DNA from 3 places in the Phyllobacterium ifriqiyense genome. Region 2 is predicted to be linked to each of the others. Evidence: predicted binding sites of a transcription regulator. Region 2 holds the regulator's gene; each other region holds the start of a gene.
The links. The regulator LexA, encoded in region 2, represses DNA repair genes until DNA is damaged. The targets are predictions, from matches to a motif close to TGTTCNNNNTGTGTTCNG.
Positions count from the first base shown of each region.

Region 1: a site for LexA is predicted at 3,781-3,798, ahead of QFZ34_RS03165 (ATP-dependent helicase). Genes of this name have one in related genera too.
Region 3: a site for LexA is predicted at 2,092-2,109, ahead of def (peptide deformylase). Genes of this name have one in related genera too.

Region 1 covers NZ_JAUSZT010000002.1:330,153-336,949, reverse strand. The annotation lists gene QFZ34_RS03190 (DUF6894 family protein) at 166-423, opposite strand; gene QFZ34_RS03185 (Crp/Fnr family transcriptional regulator) at 517-1,236, shown strand; gene QFZ34_RS03180 (hypothetical protein) at 1,398-1,856, opposite strand; gene QFZ34_RS03175 (Lrp/AsnC family transcriptional regulator) at 1,921-2,415, opposite strand; gene QFZ34_RS03170 (MFS transporter) at 2,563-3,717, shown strand; gene QFZ34_RS03165 (ATP-dependent helicase) at 3,829-5,898, shown strand; gene QFZ34_RS03160 (sugar phosphate isomerase/epimerase family protein) at 5,935-6,797, opposite strand, start outside.
Region 2 covers NZ_JAUSZT010000003.1:2,741,462-2,748,258, forward strand. The annotation lists gene QFZ34_RS21075 (carbohydrate ABC transporter permease) at 1-837, opposite strand, end outside; gene QFZ34_RS21080 (ABC transporter substrate-binding protein) at 950-2,212, opposite strand; gene QFZ34_RS21085 (substrate-binding domain-containing protein) at 2,497-3,519, shown strand; gene lexA (transcriptional repressor LexA) at 3,672-4,388, shown strand; gene QFZ34_RS21095 (ComEC/Rec2 family competence protein) at 4,496-6,797, opposite strand, start outside.
Region 3 covers NZ_JAUSZT010000003.1:1,504,626-1,511,422, reverse strand. The annotation lists gene QFZ34_RS14910 (cation diffusion facilitator family transporter) at 1-784, shown strand, start outside; partial or broken gene QFZ34_RS14905 (DNA recombination protein RmuC) at 822-1,928, opposite strand; gene def (peptide deformylase) at 2,171-2,701, shown strand; gene fmt (methionyl-tRNA formyltransferase) at 2,711-3,640, shown strand; gene QFZ34_RS14890 (GNAT family N-acetyltransferase) at 3,637-4,131, shown strand; gene truA (tRNA pseudouridine(38-40) synthase TruA) at 4,131-4,910, shown strand; gene QFZ34_RS14880 (hypothetical protein) at 4,868-5,482, opposite strand; gene dapE (succinyl-diaminopimelate desuccinylase) at 5,490-6,677, opposite strand; gene QFZ34_RS14870 (2-dehydropantoate 2-reductase) at 6,761-6,797, shown strand, end outside.

The DNA.
Region 1 (6,797 bases), on a different contig from region 2:
AAGCCAGCCGGGAGGCTGTCGGTAACTCTACCGCTTTGAAATTCACAGATTGGATGTCCGGCGAGCTGTCTCCCCGGTCTGACGGTGTCGCGAAAGAAACACTCAGGTGAAACCGAGGATTTATTGGATGACCTGGGTGCATTCAACGATGGAGTTGAGTACTGCTCAGCTTTCACCAGCTGGCTGAAATTCGATAAATTTCGTGTCGAACAGCAGGCTGGCCACCGCCAGCACATTGCCATCCGATTTTCTGATTGTAAGCCAAATTCTACCATTGCCGCATTCCACCAGTTCGTCACGTGCCAGGTCGGTTACAATCCTTGATGCTTCTTTAATGGCGCCGGCATTGTCAGGAAGTTCCACCCCTTCATCATCGCGGGTCCTGCCGTCGCCATTGTCCAAATCGAAGTAATATCGGCTCATGCTTTTTCCTCTTCTGGAACATAAGCCTCTTTGAAGGATTAGGTTCCTACAGGTGCCGATAAAATTTCAACACGCCCTCTGGAGTACGTTTCTTTGATTGAATCCTTGCTACTGAAACTTGAGAGTCACGATGTCGTATCAGTTGCGGAAAAGTCATTACTGCAATCAATGATAACCCAGGACAAGAATTTTTCCGCGGATGAGGATCTTGTCGTCGAAGGAAGCCGTCCGAGGTATAGTACACTTCTGGTGGAGGGCTTTGCTGCTCGCTACAAGGTACTTGAAAATGGGAGTAGGCAAATTACATCTCTGCATGTTTCCGGCGATTTTGTGGACCTTCATGCCTTTCCTTTGAAGGTTATGGATCATGGCATTGTTGCACTCACACCTTGCCGCATAGCTCTTTTCGATCACAACGATATCAACATGGTTACCGAGAGATTTCCCCATCTCACGCGATTGCTGTGGCTGCAAACCCTTATCGATGGCTCTATTCACCGGGAGTGGATCGTGGGAATGGGACGGCGACCCAAGAAAATACATCTCGCCCATTTGATTTGCGAGCTTTTCATCCGTCTGCGAGTGGTGGGCCAGACACGGGATAATTCGTTTAGCTTTCCTCTCACACAAGCCGAGCTGTCAGATGTGATGGGCATATCAGTGGTCCACCTGAACAAAAGCCTGCAAATGTTACGGCAGGAAAATTTCTTCAAATGGGCGGGTAAGATCGTGACTATTCTCGATTGGGAGCGTCTTAAAGAGTATGCCGATTTCAGTCCTCTTTATCTCAACTTAAGTGCCGAACCGCGCTAGTTCCAGAGGGGGGCTGCCTTCAAACAGGATCATTCGAGTACGCTGGCACGTTGAGGGAGCCCTTTCTTGGAAGGCCATGAACAAGCTCCCCGCGCTCTCTTTAATGAAGACGCGCGCGATGTGGCGCAGGTGAGCGCAGAAAACCGACTATAAACCACCGATCAGTCTATGGACCGCATGGGCCGGATATTATCAACGCTGATATCGCCAACAATGACCCCTCGCGTCAGATCGGTTCTATCGCTTTCAATCTCGATGATCGTATAGAGCTTGTCATCGCGGAAGGCACTTGCATTGAAAGTGGTAACATCATCGGCAGGTGCCGCATCGACTTCCATAAAATCAAGCTCGCGGCCCGCGGCTACAATTCTTGCATCGCCACTGGTCCGCGCAGCCACCACGACCTCTCCTTGAAACGGCGAGTTCTCCCATCGGGGATCGTCAGGTGAGGCGGTCGGCACAACCCTATAGACGTGAAGTCTTTCGCCTTGGCCGACAAGGCCGGACGAGCGGCTCGCAGCATCGGCAATCTGCGCTTCACTTTCTACGGATTGTCCAAAGGATGTCGGGCTGCTCTTATCGAAAGCAGGATTGCCTCCGGATCTATCTTCATTTGACATTGGGAACCTCCCTGAGTTGTCGTTGGAACGAGCTGGCAGGGTTTTCGTTCCCCAGGCTTACAACCTAAAGAAGATTTTTGGCGTCAGCCTGTTGCCGCGTGAAGTCGATCACCGGCCACTCCTGCGTTGTTTCGGCTTGTACGGGCCGCTCGAGATAGGTCGACAGCACGACATAGCTTCGCGTCGCCTTCACACCTGGCGTTGCGTACAGTTGCGCCAGCAAATGTTCAAGAGCTTGAGTCCCGTTCGTGCGAACCTTGAGCAGCATGCACGCGTCGCCCGCTACCGAATGGATTTCCTCCACTTCCGGGTACTGGCTTATTGCCAGCAAGGTCGGTGTTTTCCCCCAGCCTGTTGTGTCCACATGGACAAACGCCAGAAGCGATTTTTCTACACTTGCGGGGTCTATCAGTGTTGAGACGCTTTTGATCGCTCCCCGCTGCCGCAAGCGTTTGACACGCTCATGTGCCGCCGGGGCCGAAAGGCCAACTCTCTGTCCAAGTTCAGCATAGCTGAGGGTCGCATCCCCCACCAGTTGACCTAACAATTTTCTGTCCATTGGGTCTGCCGTATGCGCCTCCCCTTTATGGTGCAGAATACCATCTGTTTTTTTCACGACCGTAAACTCCCTGGTTGCCGCCGAATAGTATTCGAATATTGTGAGCTTATGCAGAATGATAATCACGTAACAAGCGAAATTTCATCAATGTCGGTTCCCGCAATAGTCTGGGCCCTGACGGGATGCATTGGTCTGATCGGCTCAAATTCACTTGCACTGGGTCCGATTGCGCCGGCAATTGCCGATGGGTTCGACGTTGAAGTTCAGGACATTATGCTGGCATCTGCTGCCTTTGGGCTTGGGACCGCATTGGGGGCCATCGCTTTGGGGCAACTGATAGATCGGGCGGGCCCTCGTAGAACGCTTGCCTATGTCATGTTGATAATGGGGATCGGTTTTATCAGCAGTGGTGTAGCTCAAGGCGCAGTCGTCCTGACGATTTCTCAGTTTCTCGTCGGTATATCGGCCGGTGTCGCCCTGCCCGCAATTTATACTCTTGCTGCCGTCGTTGCCTCGCCCGGACATGAAGGGCGCACGATTGGCGTCGTACTCACGGGCTGGACGATCAGCATGGTGGCGGGTGTACCCCTTTCGACGTTGATCGCTGACGGTCTTGGCTGGCGTGCATTTTACATCGCAATCGCCGCAGCGGCACTCATTGCTGGAGCGGGATTATTGGTGAACGGGCAGGAGCATGAAGCACAGCGCAAGGGTGTTGCATCAAGAACGCCAATCACCGCCCTGACGATCAAAGGCGTACTGCCGCTTCTGGCAGCCTGTGGGTGTTTCATGGCGGCTTTTTACGGCGTCTATGCTTATGTCGGTGATCACTTGCATGTGAACCTGGAATATCCTGTGCGAGCCAACGGGCTTGCAGCAATCTCCTACGGAATCGGTTTTGGAAGCGCCGTATTTCTGGACCGTTATGTTGACGCCTATAGTGGCCGTCGCATTTTGCTCCCCTTAATTTTTCTGATGGTCGCCGTGGTTTACGCCGTGATGTCGCTCGTATCAGGCACCTACACCGGGGTTCTTGCCGTCATGGCAATCTGGGGCCTCGCAAATCACTTCGGCCTGAACGTGCTGATTATGCGACTAACGGCCCTGGAACCTTCACAACGTGGGGCAATAATGGGTCTCAATAGCGCCGTAACCTACCTTGCACTGTTCGCTGGGACTATCGTCATGGGTAAAGTCTACGCGGCCGAGGGGTTTGTTTACATTACTCTATGCGGGGGCTTGCTCAGCTTGCTTGCAAGCGTTTTTTCGCTCTGCGCGGCCTATGTGCAGAGCCCGGACTAATTGCAGCGGGAACGGCTGGCGTATGTCTTTGCACCGCCTTGAGTATTGAGCGAACGAATGTTATGTTCTATATTTGTTCCACAAGAATCAGAAATAGGAACTAGATTTTCGATGAGTGTTGCGCATCTTGATAAGTTGAACGTTGCACAACGCAAAGCTGTTGAATTTGGTATCGGATTACCTGACGGTCAAACTGCTGGCCCTCTTCTTATTATTGCGGGTGCCGGATCGGGTAAGACCAACACGCTTGCCCACCGGGTTGCTCACCTTATCCTGAATGGCGCCGATCCTCGCCGTATCCTCATGATGACCTTCTCCAGACGTGCATCCGCCGAAATGTCAAAACGGGTCGGCCGTATCTGTACTCAGGTGCTTGGGCAAAAGTCATCGATTATGACCGACGCCTTGGATTGGGCCGGAACATTTCATGGGATAGGCGCAAGGCTATTACGTGACTATGCCGAACAGATTGGGCTTGACCCAAACTTCACTATCCACGACCGGGAAGATTCGGCCGATCTGATCAATCTGGTGCGTCATGAGCTTGGATACTCCAAAACTGAGACCCGCTTTCCCACCAAAGCTACATGCCTGGCAATTTACTCTCGCGTCGTCAATTCCGAACGTCCTCTCAACGAGGTTCTCAAGGATGTTTTTCCCTGGTGCGCCATGTGGGAGACACAGCTTCGCCAGCTTTTTGCCGGTTATGTAGAAGCCAAGCAGGCACAGAATGTTTTGGACTATGACGATTTATTGCTCTACTTGGCGCAGACTGTTTGCACCCCGGATCTTGCCGAGGATATTGGCGGTCGATTTGATTATGTGCTTGTCGATGAGTATCAAGACACCAACCGGCTGCAATCCACCATTTTACTGGGCTTGAAGCCGGGCGGATGTGGTCTGACGGTAGTCGGTGATGACGCGCAATCTATTTATTCGTTCCGCGCTGCTACCGTTCGCAATATCCTCGACTTTCCAAGCTCGTTCACTCCACCGGCGGATGTCATCACACTTGACCGCAATTACCGCTCCACACAGCCGATCCTGAGTGCGGCAAACGGCGTGATTGATCTGGCATCCGAACGCTTCACAAAAAATCTCTGGACGGAGCGACAGTCTGCGGAAAGGCCGAGACTCGTCTCTGTGCGCGATGAAAACGAGCAGGCAAATTACATCGTCGAGCAGATATTGGAGACCCGGGAAATCGGAACAACTTTGAAACAGCAAGCGGTGTTGTTCCGTACTTCACATCACAGCGGACCCTTGGAAGTTGAACTGACCCGGCGCAACATTCCTTTCGTCAAATTTGGTGGATTGAAGTTTCTCGACAGCGCCCATGTTAAAGACGTATTGGCCATGCTTCGCTTTGCGCAGAACCCGCGTGATCGTGTTGCCGGATTCCGCCTCATGCAGATACTTCCAGGCGTTGGTCCTGCTTCGGCACAGCGCGCACTTGAAGACATGGCGATAGATGCGGACCCATTAAGTGCCCTCACCCAGCATCCGGCACCTCCGCGCGCCGGTGACAATTGGTCGGACTTCGTTTCGACCGTTCAACAACTAAGCGCCAGAAGGATGGGCTGGCCTGCCGAGATTGAGTTGGTCCGGCGTTGGTACGAACCGCATCTGGAGCGTATTCACGAAGATGCGCAAATGCGCCAGGCTGATATTCTTCAGCTTGAGCAAATTGCCAGCGGCTATCCTTCGCGAGAGAGATTTCTGACTGAACTCACTCTTGATCCGCCGGACGCGACAAGCGATCAATCTGGCGTCCCATTGCTGGATGAGGATTATCTCATCCTATCGACGATCCATTCAGCCAAGGGACAAGAATGGAAATCGGTTTATCTGCTCAATGTGGTAGACGGCTGCATGCCGTCCGACCTTGGTACCGGCTCAACTGCAGAGATCGAGGAAGAGAGGCGCCTGCTCTACGTCGCCATGACAAGAGCAAAGGATAGCTTGCACCTTGTCACCCCTCAGCGGTTTTTCACGCATGGCCAGAACGCCAAAGGCGATCGGCATGTTTACGCTTCCCGCACACGGTTCATTCCAGCCACTTTACTGCAATATTTCGAGTGCTGTTCATGGCCGATTGCACGCCCTGAGAACGCGAGGGAAACTGAGGCCCGTGGCGTTCGGGTTGATGTAGGTTCACGCATGCGTGCCATGTGGAGTTAGTTCCCTCACCGAGCCTTTGGCCACACAGTCAGGCTGTCACTCAATCGGCAAATGTGCTTGTCTTACCAAATCTGCCTTGAGTCGCGCGGTTTCCATTCCAAGTTCAATGAATTGGCGAGCATGTTTTGCAAGGGCCAAATTATCATCCCAAAGGTTACGCCAGATTGCGGTCTTAAGTGACAGATTTTCATCAACTATCGTCGTGGAAAAGGACTCAAAAGTTAGGTAATCGTCCCAGCCAATTGCGATCAATGAATCAAAGATAGCGCCGAAATCGATGCTGCCGGTGCCAAGATAGCCGCGATGACTTTCACCAATATGAATGTATCCAATTTTCTCGGCAGCATGCCGGATAGCTAATCCGACATCAGCTTCCTCAATGTTCATGTGGAATGTATCCAAATGCAACAAGACATTCGATGCACCGGTGTCGTGAATATAAGCCAGACCTTGAGCTGCTGTATTGAGCATATTGCTCTCGAAACGATTTACGATCTCGAGATTGAGCGTCACGCCTGCTGCTTTCGCATGGTCGGCGACTTTTGAAAGCGCCGTAACGCTGTTATCCCAGCCCCGTTTTGTCAAAGCATGTTCTTGCTTCCCATGCGCTGAAGTCAATATTCCCGCAAGCTTCGATCCGCCCAAGTCGCGGACAAGAGCAATCGCCTTGTCCAGAATATCCGTTCCATTGCCAACGATGGCCATATCGGAACTTGATATATCGCCATCAGGCGGCAAACCCATACTGATCGCTACATCGAGCCCAAGGTCTTGAATGCGCCCGGCCAGCCACTTTACATCGACCTGTCTTGGATCAAGATATGAAAATTCGATCAGCTTATAGCCCAGTTCATGCGTTCGGTTGAGCGCGTTTTCCAGATCGCCTTTTGATGAGCCTG
Region 2 (6,797 bases):
GTCGAATTCAATGAGATTTTCGCGGGCCAGCACCGACATGGTTTTCGTCTGAGCACTGTTTGGTGTCAGGACATAAATCAGGTCAAAAATACGCATGGCATCAAGCAGCCGGAAGATGATTGCGACCATCAGCGCCGGTTTGACGAGAGGAAGCGTTATACGGAAGAACTGCTTTACGGGATGGACGCCGTCAATCTTGGCAGCCTCGTAAACATCGTTCGGAACCATTTGCAGACCTGCAAGGATCAGAAGCGCCATAAAAGGTGTGGTCTTCCATACATCCACGATCAACACGGCGATCATTGCCGTATCGGAACTTGCAGTCCATGCGATTGGATTGTCGATAAAGCCAAGGCGCATGAAAAGGTCATTGAGAATGCCGAACTGATCGTTCAGCATCCAGCCCCACATGCGGGCAGAGACGATAGTCGGTATCGCCCAAGGGATAAGAATTGCTGCGCGGACAATGCCCCTGCCCTTGAATTCGGCGTTCAGCACGAGGGCGATAATCATTCCGAAAAAGGCTTCAAGCGCCACTGAAATGACAGCAAAGCGTACTGTGTTCCAGACTGCATTCCACCATGCTGGATCGACGAGCAGGCCGGAATAAAGCGTGCGCCCGCTTTTCAGCTGGACCCATGAAAGATAGTTCTTGAATCCCACCCATTTAGCTTCCCCCATATTTGTGAGCGAAGCATCGGTGAAGGAAAAATAGATGGTTCGGATCAATGGCCAGCCAGCCACGATTGCCAAAGCAATGATCATCGGTATGAGGAAAAGCTGAGCCGAGCGGGATCGCTGGCGTAACAGATCTGATCGCAATGCTGTTGAGGTCATGTTTGAATTCCTGCCCAGGAAAAACATCGGGATGTGAACTCAGGCAGTCGGTGCGAGCGGATTGTCAGGAGGCTTCCAACCGCTCGCACCGTGCCCTTATGCTGGCAGAAAACTACCAGCTACCTCCCTGAAGCTCGGCGATCTTGGCTTCAAGTACTTCAATGTTTTCAGCGGCCGTGCCATTTCCGGACAATGTGTCGTGAACAGCACTCCAGAACATTGAGGAGACTTCGTTATACTTGACCTTTGTCGGAGCAGACGGTCGTGGAACCGCCGTTTCAAAAACCGGCTTCCACAATGGGATCAAAGGCTGCGCTGCAGCGATGTCCTTGTCATCGTAGAGCGATTTAATGGTCGGCAAATGAGAAATATTGATTGCCATTTCCTTTTGCTGCTTTTCATCTGCCAGGAACAAAGCAAGCTTTATGGCCTCATCCGGTGATTTGGAATATTTTGAAACAGCCACATTCCAACCGCCCAGCGTTGCGGCAGATTTCTCGCCCTCTTTTCCCACGGGCAGCGGCGCAACATCGAACTTACCTTTGACGGCGCTGTCAGCGCCTTGGCTCAATGAATAAGCGTAAGGCCAATTCCTCATGAAGACGGAATTGCCTGTCTGCCAGACCCCGCGGGACTCTTCTTCCTTATAGGCCAGCGCACCCTTTGGCGATATGGTGTCTATCCAACCTTTGGCACGATCAATCGCAGCAACCGCCTCCGGATTATTGACCGAGATCGTACCGTCAGCCTCAACAATCTGGCCGCCGCCGGATGATTTTATCCATTCCAATGCATTACAGGTTAAACCCTCATAGGCATTTCCCTGAAACACAAATCCGAACATTCCCTTGTTTCCGGCTTGGCGCTCGCCATCCTGCACTTCCTTGGCGGTCGCAGCCATTTCATCCCATGTCTTGGGGACCGGCTTCTTGTACTTTTCGAGCAGATCCTTGCGATAATAAAGTGCTGGCGCATCTGTGTATAATGGCAGGGCAACCAATTTGCCGTCCACTGTCTGGCTTTCAATGATCGACGGGAAATGCTGGTCGACCACGCCTTTTGCCGCTTCGGTCAAATCGAGAAATTGCTCTGATAGCTGAGGCGCCCAAACCACATCGGTCTTATAGACATCGATATCCGAGTTTCCGGCTGCAAGCCAAAGGCGATACTGACCGAAATTGTCAGAACTGCTTGATGGCATCGCCACAATGGAAACCTTGTTGCCCGTTTCTTTTTCAAAGCGGTCAAGCTGCTTGCGCAACTCGGCATTTTCATTGCCGGTCGAGCTGTAAACAATAGAAAGATTGGCTGCATAGGCACCTGAAGACAACAGCGCTGTAAGCAGGATGCCCGCCAAAACTGAACTCTTTTTCATAAATCCTCCCAGAAATATTTAATGGATCAACCCATGCCGGACGGCACTCAATCCCCAATTGACGATCCTCCTCAAGCACATCAGATAGTGAAATTAACCTATCCAAAGCGCTTTGGATAAAAGGTGTCAAAACGCAAAACGAATGTCAATAAATAGTTTATGAACGCCATTAATCAGGCAAATAAAATTGTGCAGATCATTTAAAGCGCTTTGAAGTATGATTATATTACGAAGGCAAAGACATCTAACGACGCAGATAGGAATACAGTTTTGGACCGTCCGGCATGAAGCTGAAAGAACTCGCTGAAAAGCTCAACCTCTCCCAGACGACCGTTAGCCGCGCGCTGAACGGTTATCCGGAAGTGAATGAGGCTACGCGCGAGCGCGTCAATAAAGCGGCATTGAAATTTGGCTATAGCGCAAATGCAAATGCCCGACGTCTAGCCATGGGCCGTGTCGGTGCTATCGGTCTGGTTATCCCCGCAGATTCCAGCCAGCGATTTGGGCCTCATACCGCGGAATTTCTTGCCGGTTTGGCGGAGCGCCTTTCCCGGGACGAGATTGATTTTCTGCTCAGTCCCATTGTCGATAATGACGAGATTTCGGTTTATAAGCGCCTGATTTCGAGCAAACGGGTTGATGCGATCATCGTCTCCGGGCCTGTTTTGGTCGATGAGCGCGTATCCATGCTGATCGATGCAAACTTTCCCTTTGTTCTGCATGGCCGTACGAACATAGACAGGCCCCATGCCTGGCTGGATATCGACAATCAGGGCGCATTCTATCAGGCCGCAAGCCACCTCCTCGACCTTGGACATCGGCATATAGCCATGATTGACGGGTTAAGAGGGTTTACGTTCTCTGAGCATCGCGAGCTTGGATATCGCCAAGCGCTAAGCGAACGCGGCGTCGAAATCGACCCGCGCTTCATCGTACACGACTACTTCTCTGATGAAATCGGCTTTCGTGAAACGCAACGGCTGCTTTCATGCACTCCGCAACCGACAGCAATCATTGCAGGATCAATGATGACCGCTTTGGGTGTGTCACGTGCAGTTCGCAACAAGGGTTATCAGTTGGGCAAACAAGTATCGCTCATCACCCATGACGATGTCTTTCCATATCTCAATGCCAGCAACATGGTTCCATCCATGACCACCACGCGATCATCAATGCGCTCCGCCGCCACGAGAATCGCTGAAATGCTCGTGCGCGTCCTTGATGGCGAACCCGTGGACAATATTCATGAATTATGGCCCGTAGAACTCACAGTGCGCCAGTCGAGCGGTCCTCCGATAAGCGGATAGGCCCATATTTTGCGTCATTCCATCTGATTTTCAGAGTAATTGGGCATATAGGGCTGGTTTATACCAGATATTAATCCTTGTGGAACACAACTGGAACATATAGTGTTTGTTCTGGTTTTGTTTTTCCGATTCCACACTTAAGGATCGCCCCTATGCTGACGCGCAAACAACATGAACTTCTGCTCTTCATACATGAACGGTTGAAGGAAACGGGCATTCCCCCTTCTTTTGATGAAATGAAGGATGCACTTGATCTCGCATCCAAATCCGGCATTCATCGCCTGATTACCGCACTGGAGGAGCGAGGATTTATTCGTCGGCTAGCAAATAGGGCACGGGCGCTGGAAGTGCTTCGCCTGCCCGACTCGATTGCGCCGGGTCTGAACGCGCAACGCAAATTTTCTCCGAGCGTTATTGAAGGCAGTTTGGGACGAAATGTTGCGCCGCCTCGCCCGCAAGCAAGCACTGCCGATATTGTTGCTGCCAACATGATCAGCATTCCTGTTATGGGACGTATCGCTGCCGGTGTGCCGATCGCTGCAATTCAAAACCAGACTCACATGCTCAATCTCCCGCCCGATATGATCGGCAGCGGTGAGCATTATGCGCTTGAGGTCAAAGGTGACTCCATGATCGAAGCGGGTATTTTTGATGGCGACACTGTTGTTATCAAGCGCGGAGATACCGCGAGCCCCGGTGAAATCGTTGTGGCACTCGTGGATGATGAAGAAGCAACCTTGAAGCGTTTTCGCCGAAAAGGTGCATCCATTGCTCTCGAAGCAGCAAACCCCGCCTATGAAACCCGCATCTTTGGACCGGACCGCGTTCAGGTACAGGGCAAGCTGGTCGGTCTGATACGCAGATATTGATGGCGTTTATACTTCGCTGGACGGTGTGCTTTTGTTCGTAGGCTCCATTCGAACAGCCACAGAATAGCAGCTAGCGAAAAATGTTTGGGACTACCATAAACGCCGAACTACATTTTATTGCTTGTATCCGGTGGTTTCTTGGATAGTTGCCGCTCTTCAAGATTGCGCGCGGCGCGGGAATAGATGCGGTAATTATTCCAAGGGCGATTGGGCGTGCCAATCGCATACTTTATATCAACCGAATTCAGGCGTTGAGAAAGCTCTTGTTTTGCCAAATCGGTGCCAACTGGTGTGGAATCGGCTTTGACAGAGTCAGATTGTGGAGCATCAAACCTGATCTCCGCAGCGCCTTTGAGCGCCAGCATTTGCGATGAAAGTAACAATTTTCCAGCATTTGGACAATTTGGAGCCTTCGCGGCAAAAGCCAAAATGATGATATCCCCTTCTAGGCATGCATCTGCCGTTCTTGTTGCATCATCGGTATAGGCAACGATTAATCCTCCTGGCTCCCGGGCAGTGCAAAGCTTATCGGCACATTCGAATTGAGCGCCGCTTGCAACATCGCCTTTCATTGCCGGCTTAATGATCTGCCCGGCCCTATACCCCAACTGCCAATTATCGAGGCTGAAGGCGCTGCCCGCTTGTTTATTGATCGCCAGATGGTCGTCGTCCGTTCTTAACGCGACCAGTTTTCCGTCTTCTGAGACCACAATCGCAGGATAGGATGCCCGTCCCGTCAAACCAATTGCCAATGCTACCAATGGCAAGGCAAGCAGGCGCAACCACGTTGAAAGAAATAGAAGAAGCAAAAGCCCTATCGCCATAAGAATAAGCGAAGTTTCGGACATCAGCCCAAGATTTCCACTTGGTGAATGCGACGCCACGGCTTTTGCTATGGCGATAACAATCTCGATGCCCCATCCCATGATTTTAAACGGAAGCCAATCGAGGTCAAAAGGCATGGCGAGCAGGCCAAGCACTGCGAAGGGCATCACGAGAATTGAGACAATTGGCAGCGCCAAGGCATTCCCGACAAGGCCAAAAGGAGCGGTATTATTGAAATGATAGGCAGCAAAGATCGAGCTGGCTCCGCCAGCGACCAGCGAGGTCATGGCAATGCCGCCAATATAGGCCGTTGCTTTCGATGGAAACAGCCATATGCCGGCCTTGGCACTTGTCTGTTTTCGTAGGCCTCGCCTCAAATGGTAGCGTGACCACCAGCTATAGAAAGCTATAAGGGCAGCAGTTGCTGAATAGGACATCTGGAAACTTGGTCCGAGAATTTCATGTGGTGAAACCGCGATTGTAATTGAGGCGGCAATTGCGAGATTACGCATCGATATCGCCGCGCGATCCACGGTCATTGCAAGCAACATAACTGCCAGCATCACAAAGCTGCGTTGTGCGGCAACATCGGCGCCTGAAAGCAGAAGATAGAATGCCGAGTCAAACAGGGCGATGACAGCCGCGAGTTTCTTGACGGGATAGCGGGCCGATGCACTTGGAAAGAATGCGAATACAGCGCGCAGCGAACCTATGCTGATTGCAGCCACCAATGCCATATGGAAGCCGGATATGGACAAAATATGTGACAAGCCGCTGCGGCGCATGGCATTGTTGGTCTCCTCGCTTATGCCGTCGCGCTGCCCTGTCACCAGCGATGTCGCAATATCGCCCGGCTCCCCTTTAATGCTTTTCAATATGCGATGGGTGAGTTGCTGGCGAATATTGCTAATTGTCAGGAATGCCGCTGCTGCTATTCCGGCCTTTGGCGCGACATTGGCTTTTTGAGGCAGGCCCAGCAAAAAGCCGTTGGCTCCAATGCCGCGATAATAATTGTTAAAGGCAAAATCGTAATTGGCTGGCCGAACCGGGCCCGATTGCGGACGCAGATGGACCAGTGCTTTGAGTCCATCGCCAATGCTCAAATCTCGCGGCAAATGACGTGCAGAAACCGCAATACGCTCCGGTCCATAACGCAATGAAGGACGTTCGGTGCCTATGACGTCAAGGATCACCCGCCATCCTCCGTTTGCATCCTTTGCCAATGCTGAAATACGCCCCGTCACCCGGGTCGTCACTTCAGACCCAAGCATAGGCGTCGCTGCTCTGTTGGTTTCCAGCTTTGCGCAAACCATGCCCGCCGTGATTGCCATGAAGCCGAGACAGACCATCCTTATCGACGGTCTGTTGTGTGCCAGCAGATAAAATCCGACAAGCAGCGTGATTCCCAGGATCATCGGGCTTAGTCTTGGCTCTCCGCTTGCGCCGAAATAAAGGATAGCTCCAGTTCCAGCGAACACCGGCAGAAACAAGAATTTCGCGCCTCGCGCAATCTCGTCGTTGATTGCCGCCGGAATTCCATGGGCAATGGCTTGCAGCTTGCCTTCGACTGACCGTTTGAATACG
Region 3 (6,797 bases), 1.2 Mb from region 2:
CTTTGGTCTGCGCCGCGCGGCCAGACCTGCCGACCGTAGTCATCCGCTCGGCCATGGCCGGGAGCTATACTTCTGGAGTTTCATCGTCGCCTTGTTGGTCTTTGCCGTGGGTGCCGGGGTGTCCTTCTATGAAGGCGTGATCCATATTCTTGATCCGGAGCCCGTTGAAAATCCTATCATCAACTATGTTGTTCTTGGCCTTGCCATGTTGTTCGAGGGAACCTCCTGGTACATAGCGTTGAAGGAATTTCGCACTGTTAAAGGCGACCTTGGTTACGTCGAGGCGGTGCGGATTAGCAAAGATCCAAGCGTCTTTACGGTATTGTTCGAAGACACAGCTGCCCTGCTCGGGCTTGTTATTGCTCTTGTTGGCATTTCCGCCGCGCAACTCTTCGATATTCCAGAATTGGACGGTGTCGCCTCTATCGGAATTTCGATCATACTTGGCGGAACCGCGATTTTTCTGGCGCGAGAGAGCAAGGGCTTGCTGATGGGCGAGGCTGCACTCCCAGAGGTGGATCAGCAAATCCTCGACATTGCCAACCAGGACCCGGCAGTTCAACGCGCCAATGGGGTGCTAACAGTCCATATGGGTCCAAAACAGATCGCGGCGAGCCTCAGTGTGGAATTCGAAGATCACATGCGCGCGCCAGAAATCGAAGCCTGTGTTCAACGCATCGAAGCGGCTCTGAAAAAAGCCAATCCTGATATTATCAGCCTCTTCGTCAAGCCGCAGACGACCGGAACCTGGGAGGTTCGGCGCAAAACCATCGAAGCTGGCTAAGATCGGAATTATCCGTCAGGTCAGATACAGTCTGGCCTTACTCCTCGCCATCGACCACCCGCAAGCGCAATTGGCCTGTCGTGGAAGCTGCCGACCGCGTTGTATCGGGCGCTTTTGTTTCGCCCACTGGCGCTTCCGCAAATTCCAGCGCTTCGATCTTCTGGCCGCGCTTGGTCACCTTGCTGGAAGATACCAGAATATCGTCAATATCCTTGTTTGCCTGACTGAAATGGGTTTGCAGACGCCGCACACGATCATCAAGACGGCCAACATCTTCCATCAACCGGATGACTTCGCCCTGTATCAAATGCGCCTGTTCCCGCATGCGTACGTCTTTGAGCACAGCCTGAATGACCTGAATGGATAGCATCAGCAATGAGGGCGATACGATCACGATACGCGAGCGATGCGCCTTCTGGATCACGCCTTCGAAATTCTCATGAATTTCAGCAAAGACCGATTCCGAGGGCACAAACAGAAACGCCGTATCCTGCGTCTCGCCATTGATAAGATATTTTTCTGCAACATCACGAATATGAATCTCGATATCGCGCCGGAACTGAGTAGCGGCGATCTTCTTGCCTTCCGGCGTTTCGGATTCACGTATGGCGTTCCAGGCTTCCAGGGGAAACTTGGCATCAATGACCAGATTTGCTGCACCATTGGGCATGCGAACCACGCAATCAGGTCTGCTTCCATTCGACAGGGTTGCCTGAAACTCATAAGCGCCCTGCGGCAGACCATCGGCGATAATCGCTTCCATCCGCGCCTGACCGAAGGCCCCACGCGTCTGTTTATTGGCAAGAATTGCCTGTAATTGGACGACCTGACCCGCAAGCGTTTGAATATTATTCTGCGCCGTATCGATGACCGCCAGCCGTTCTTGCAGTTTGGCGAGATTTTCGTGCGTGGACTTGGTCTGATCGGTCATGGTCTGGCCAATTCGGGTGGTCATGCCGTCAAGCCGCTCCCGAATGGATTGATTAAGCTCTGCCTGACGAGAACCGAAAAGTTCAGCCATTGTCTGCATGCGACCTTGCATTTCAGATTGGCTTTTAAGAATTTCTCCCATTCGCGCTTCCGCGTCGCGGGCACGATCTTCCGCCTGTATCTCCGCGACAAGCCGCATCCGTGCTGCCCGCATGGACAGCAACAATGGCAAAAATCACCACCAAAGCCATGACAAACGCCACTGTAAACAGTGTTGCGCCTACAGATATTGAGGTCGCGCCGAGCTGAAACAGCGTTTGATCGAGAGAAATTGAAGTTTCCATAACCCTAGAGTAACCGATTCGATTGGCAAATGTGAGATCAAAACATGAACATTTTTATGATTGGGTCTGATGCCGCATTGACGGCTGAAAATCGAGATATTAGGTGAAGGACATGTCTATCAAACCGCTCGTCATCCTTCCCGATCCGCTGCTTCGTCAAGTTTCCAAACCTGTCGAAAGTTTTGACGTGGATTTGCGCAAATTTTCCGCTGATATGCTGGACACAATGTATGATGCGCCCGGCATTGGTCTGGCGGCCATTCAGGTCGGCACACCCATCCAGATGCTGGTCATTGATCTTGCCAAAGAGGACGAGCCGAAGGCGCCGCAGGTTTACATCAACCCACAGGTGCTTTGGTCCAGCGACGAGCGGAATATTTACGAAGAGGGCTGCCTTTCCATCCCTGATTACTATGCGGAAGTCGAGCGGCCCAAACAGGTTCGCGTTTCCTATTTCGATATTGAGGGGAAGCCCCAAGAAGTCGAAGCGGACGGACTTTTGGCCACATGCCTTCAACATGAGATCGATCATTTGAACGGTATTTTGTTCATCGATTACATTTCGCGGTTGAAGCGTGAAATGGTGGTGAAGAAGTTCAAGAAACTCGCCAAGGATCGCCCCACAAGTCGATTGGCGGTTTAGGCGATGAGTTTGCGAATTATATTTATGGGCACGCCGGATTTTTCCGTGCCTATTCTCAATGCGCTGATCGGTCAGGGCCATGAAATTGTTGCGGTTTACAGCCAGCCACCACGCCCTGCTGGCAGGCGTGGACTTGAGCTGACCCCTTCGCCTGTTCACCGGAATGCGGAGCAATTCGGCATCGAGGTCCGCACACCCAAGAGCCTGAAAGATCCGGATGAGCAGCAGGCCTTTATCGACCTTAAGGCCGATGTTGCGATTGTTGTCGCCTATGGCCTGATTTTACCGAAAGAAATTCTCGAGGGCACCCGCCTCGGTTGCTATAATGGACATGCCTCATTGCTTCCGCGCTGGCGGGGAGCTGCGCCAATTCAGCGTGCCATTATGGCTGGTGACCTTGAAACCGGCATCATGATCATGAAGATGGATGAAGGTCTCGATACTGGGCCGGTCGCCATGGTCGAGAAAATCAACATTACGGCTGACATGACGGCGGGCGAACTGCATGACCAGCTTAGCATGGCCGGCGCTGATCTGATGGTGCGCGCCGTTGCCGCTCTGGAACGCGACAGCCTAACCCTCACGCCGCAATCCGATGAGGGCGTAACCTACGCCTCCAAGATTACCAAGGTCGAAACCCGCATCGACTGGACCCAGCCAGCCATAGACGTTCACAACCGTATTCGTGGCCTGGCGCCGTTTCCCGGTACCTGGTGTGAAATGGAAATTGGCGACGATCTGGAGCGTGTCAAACTTCTGCGCTCAGTGCTCGCCACAGGCGTAGGTGCCCCCGGAACCGTATTGGACGACGATTTGCGCATTGCCTGCGGCGAAGGAGCTGTCCGTCTGCGGACATTGCAGCGTGCAGGCGGCAAAGCCATGGATGGGCAGGAGTTTCAGCGCGGGGCTAAAATCGCGCAAGGCACACGACTGCCATGAGTGACGTCACGGTCCAGACTACAAGCCCTGACGATTATCCTGAAGTTGCCAACCTTGTCGAGCGTGCCTTCGGGGAAACCGGCGAAGTTGAGTTGATTTCTCGGTTGAGAGAAAATAATGATGTTCTGCTCGAGCTTGTTGCCCGGAAAAACGGGATTCTGGCAGGACACATCCTGTTTTCACGCGTGAAGATCACCGGTAAGAACCACGACGCTGTCGCTTTGGCGCCTTTGGCAGTATTGCCGAAGTTTCAAAAGCAAGGTGTTGGGAGTCTCCTCATTCAAACGGCCCATACGGAACTTGTCGCTGCAGGAGAGACCTTATCGCTCGTTCTTGGCGATCCGGCTTATTACGGCAGATTTGGCTATGAGCATCTGCGCGCTGCTGGTTTTGAGAGCGCTTATCAAGGGGAATATCTGCAGGCTTTAGCTTTTGCCGATGCGCCATCGACCGGCGTCCTGCAGTATGCTCTAGCTTTTGGAGCACTCTAATGCCCCGCTACAAGCTTACTGTCGAGTATGATGGTACGCCATATGCAGGTTGGCAGCGTCAGGAAAACGGCCACACCGTCCAGGCCGCCATCGAACAGGCCATCTTCAAGTTTTGCGGTGAGAGCATATCTCTTGGCGCAGCCGGACGCACAGACTCGGGCGTTCATGCCAGCGCGCAGGTTGCCCATGTCGATCTCGTCAAGGACTGGAGCAGTTCAAAAATTCGCGAAGCGCTCAACGCCCATCTCGTTTTTGCGGGCGAAACTGTCAGTATCATAAATGTAGAACTGGTCAGTTCTCAGTTTGACGCGCGATTTTCAGCAACGGGCCGCCACTATCTCTACCGGATCGTCAACCGCCGCCCCCCTGCCCCGCTGGAGGCTTATCGCGCATGGTGGGTGAAAAAGCCGCTTGATGCAGAAGCCATGCACGCTGCAGCGCAGAGGTTGATCGGAACACATGACTTCACCACATTTCGTGCAACGCAGTGCCAATCAAAAAGCCCTGTTAAAACGCTCGATTTCTTGAGCGTCAGCCGCAAGGGCGAAATTGTCGAGATCAGGGCGTCCGCGCGGTCATTTCTGCACAATCAAATTCGCTCTTTCGCTGGAACGCTGCAGGAAGTTGGCTGTGGGCGATGGGATGCGGATGATGTGAGCGCTGCTCTTGAAGCGCGCGATCGGCAGGCGTGCGGCCCTGTAGCACCCCCCCACGGTTTATACCTGATCGGCGTAGACTACCCGCTCACCGACGGCATCGCAATTCCCAGAGCATTTTGAAACGTGATCACCATCAATATCGAACCGATGATGAATGCGATGAAAAACGTCGCTGACCAAATATAGGGTTTTTTCAATGCCACATGCACCAGCCTGTAGGTAAAAACGATAATCAGCGCATAAACCATCATGCTCATGCTGCCAATCAGAGTTGGCCAGTCAGGAAAAAGCATTCGTACCAGCGTGGCTGGCACCGTTAGCCACGCACCTATCGCAGACCCCCAATTGGTGGCGACGACATAAGGGCTGAAACGCTTTACGATTCCCAATGGTCGGGCAAGCAATGCCACTATCACCAACGGCAGAACCCAGCTTGCAAGATCGATAAAGGCAGCACTTCCGATTATGGAAAGCCGGCTTCCAGTTCCCGGACGCAAAGCGACAAGGTCATTGGCAAAAACAATCCAGCCCAGAATGAGCGGCGGCAGCGATATTGTTATGGCGTGAAAAGACTGCCAAAAACCGTCTTCCGAAAAATCAAGCTCTTCAAGACCGTCTGCATGACCATTCATCATGCGCCAGGTGCCGCGAAGATAGCGTTGTATTTCGTTCCAGTCGGGTATGTCGTTCATCAACTCGTCACGCAAAAAAATCCGCAATGAACCGCTCGTAAATCTGCGTCAAGGTTTCAAGATCGGCAACCGATACGCGTTCATCGACCATGTGCATGGTCTGGCCAACAAGACCGAATTCAACCACCGGGCAATAGTCCTTGATGAAACGGGCATCTGATGTGCCGCCGGATGTCGAGAGCTGAGGACGCTTTCCCGTCACCTTTTCAACCGACGAGGTCAAAGTTCCGATCAGCTTTTCATTATGCGTCAGGAATACGTGGCTTGGACGATCGCGCCAGACCAGGTCGTAGTTCACCGGCGTCTTCCTGCCCGGACGTAGCTTGCGGCGGCCTGCCGCCTTGTCGAGCCTGTTATGTATCTCGGCCATCAGCGTCTCATCGGTCCACGTGTCGTTAAATCTGACATTGAAGGTCGCACTGGCTTCGGCAGGGATAACATTGACTGCTGGGTTTCCAACATCAATCGTCGTTACTTCCAGATTGGTCGCCTGGAAATTCTTGGTGCCCTTGTCAAAGGCGGGATAGAGAAGGCTGTCGACGAGCATGGTCAGGCCACGGATCGGATTGTCCGCAAGATGCGGATAGGCAGCATGCCCTTGTATACCGCGCACGATAATCGTGCCCGATAGAGAACCGCGACGGCCAATCTTGATCATATCACCGAGCGTATCCGGATTGGTCGGCTCACCAACGATTGCCGCGTCCCAGCTTTCTCCCTTGGCTTTTGCCCATTCGAGCAATTTACCGGTACCGTTGATGGAAGGCCCTTCCTCATCCCCGGTTATCAGAAATGAGATTGAGCCTTTGAGCTCATCGTTTTTCTCCAGATAGCGGGCAACAGCTGCGGCGAAACAGGCGATGCCGCCCTTCATATCCACAGCCCCGCGCCCATACATCTCGCCATTATGAATGGTCGCAGAGAATGGCGGATAGGTCCATGCCGCTTCATCGCCCACAGGAACCACATCCGTATGTCCCGCGAACATCAAATGCGGTCCGTTTCCGGAACGCCGTGCATAAAGGTTCTCTACATCGGGCGTCCCATCTTCGCTGAAAACGGGTCGTTCGACCGAGAATCCCAACGGTGCCAGCAGGGATTGGACTGTCGTCAGTGCTCCGCCTTCCAAAGGCGTCACGGAAGGGCAGGCGATGAGCCGGGCGAGGTTTTGTACTGGATCAGCAGAGGATTTCATGTGTAATGCGATAATGGAAAAGCGCGATCCTGTCACGCTTCACGTGACTGATTTCGTGCCGCTTTTTGCTTGAAGGATGTGTTATGGTCTCCAACAAGTCGCGCATTGTTGTCGCTGGTT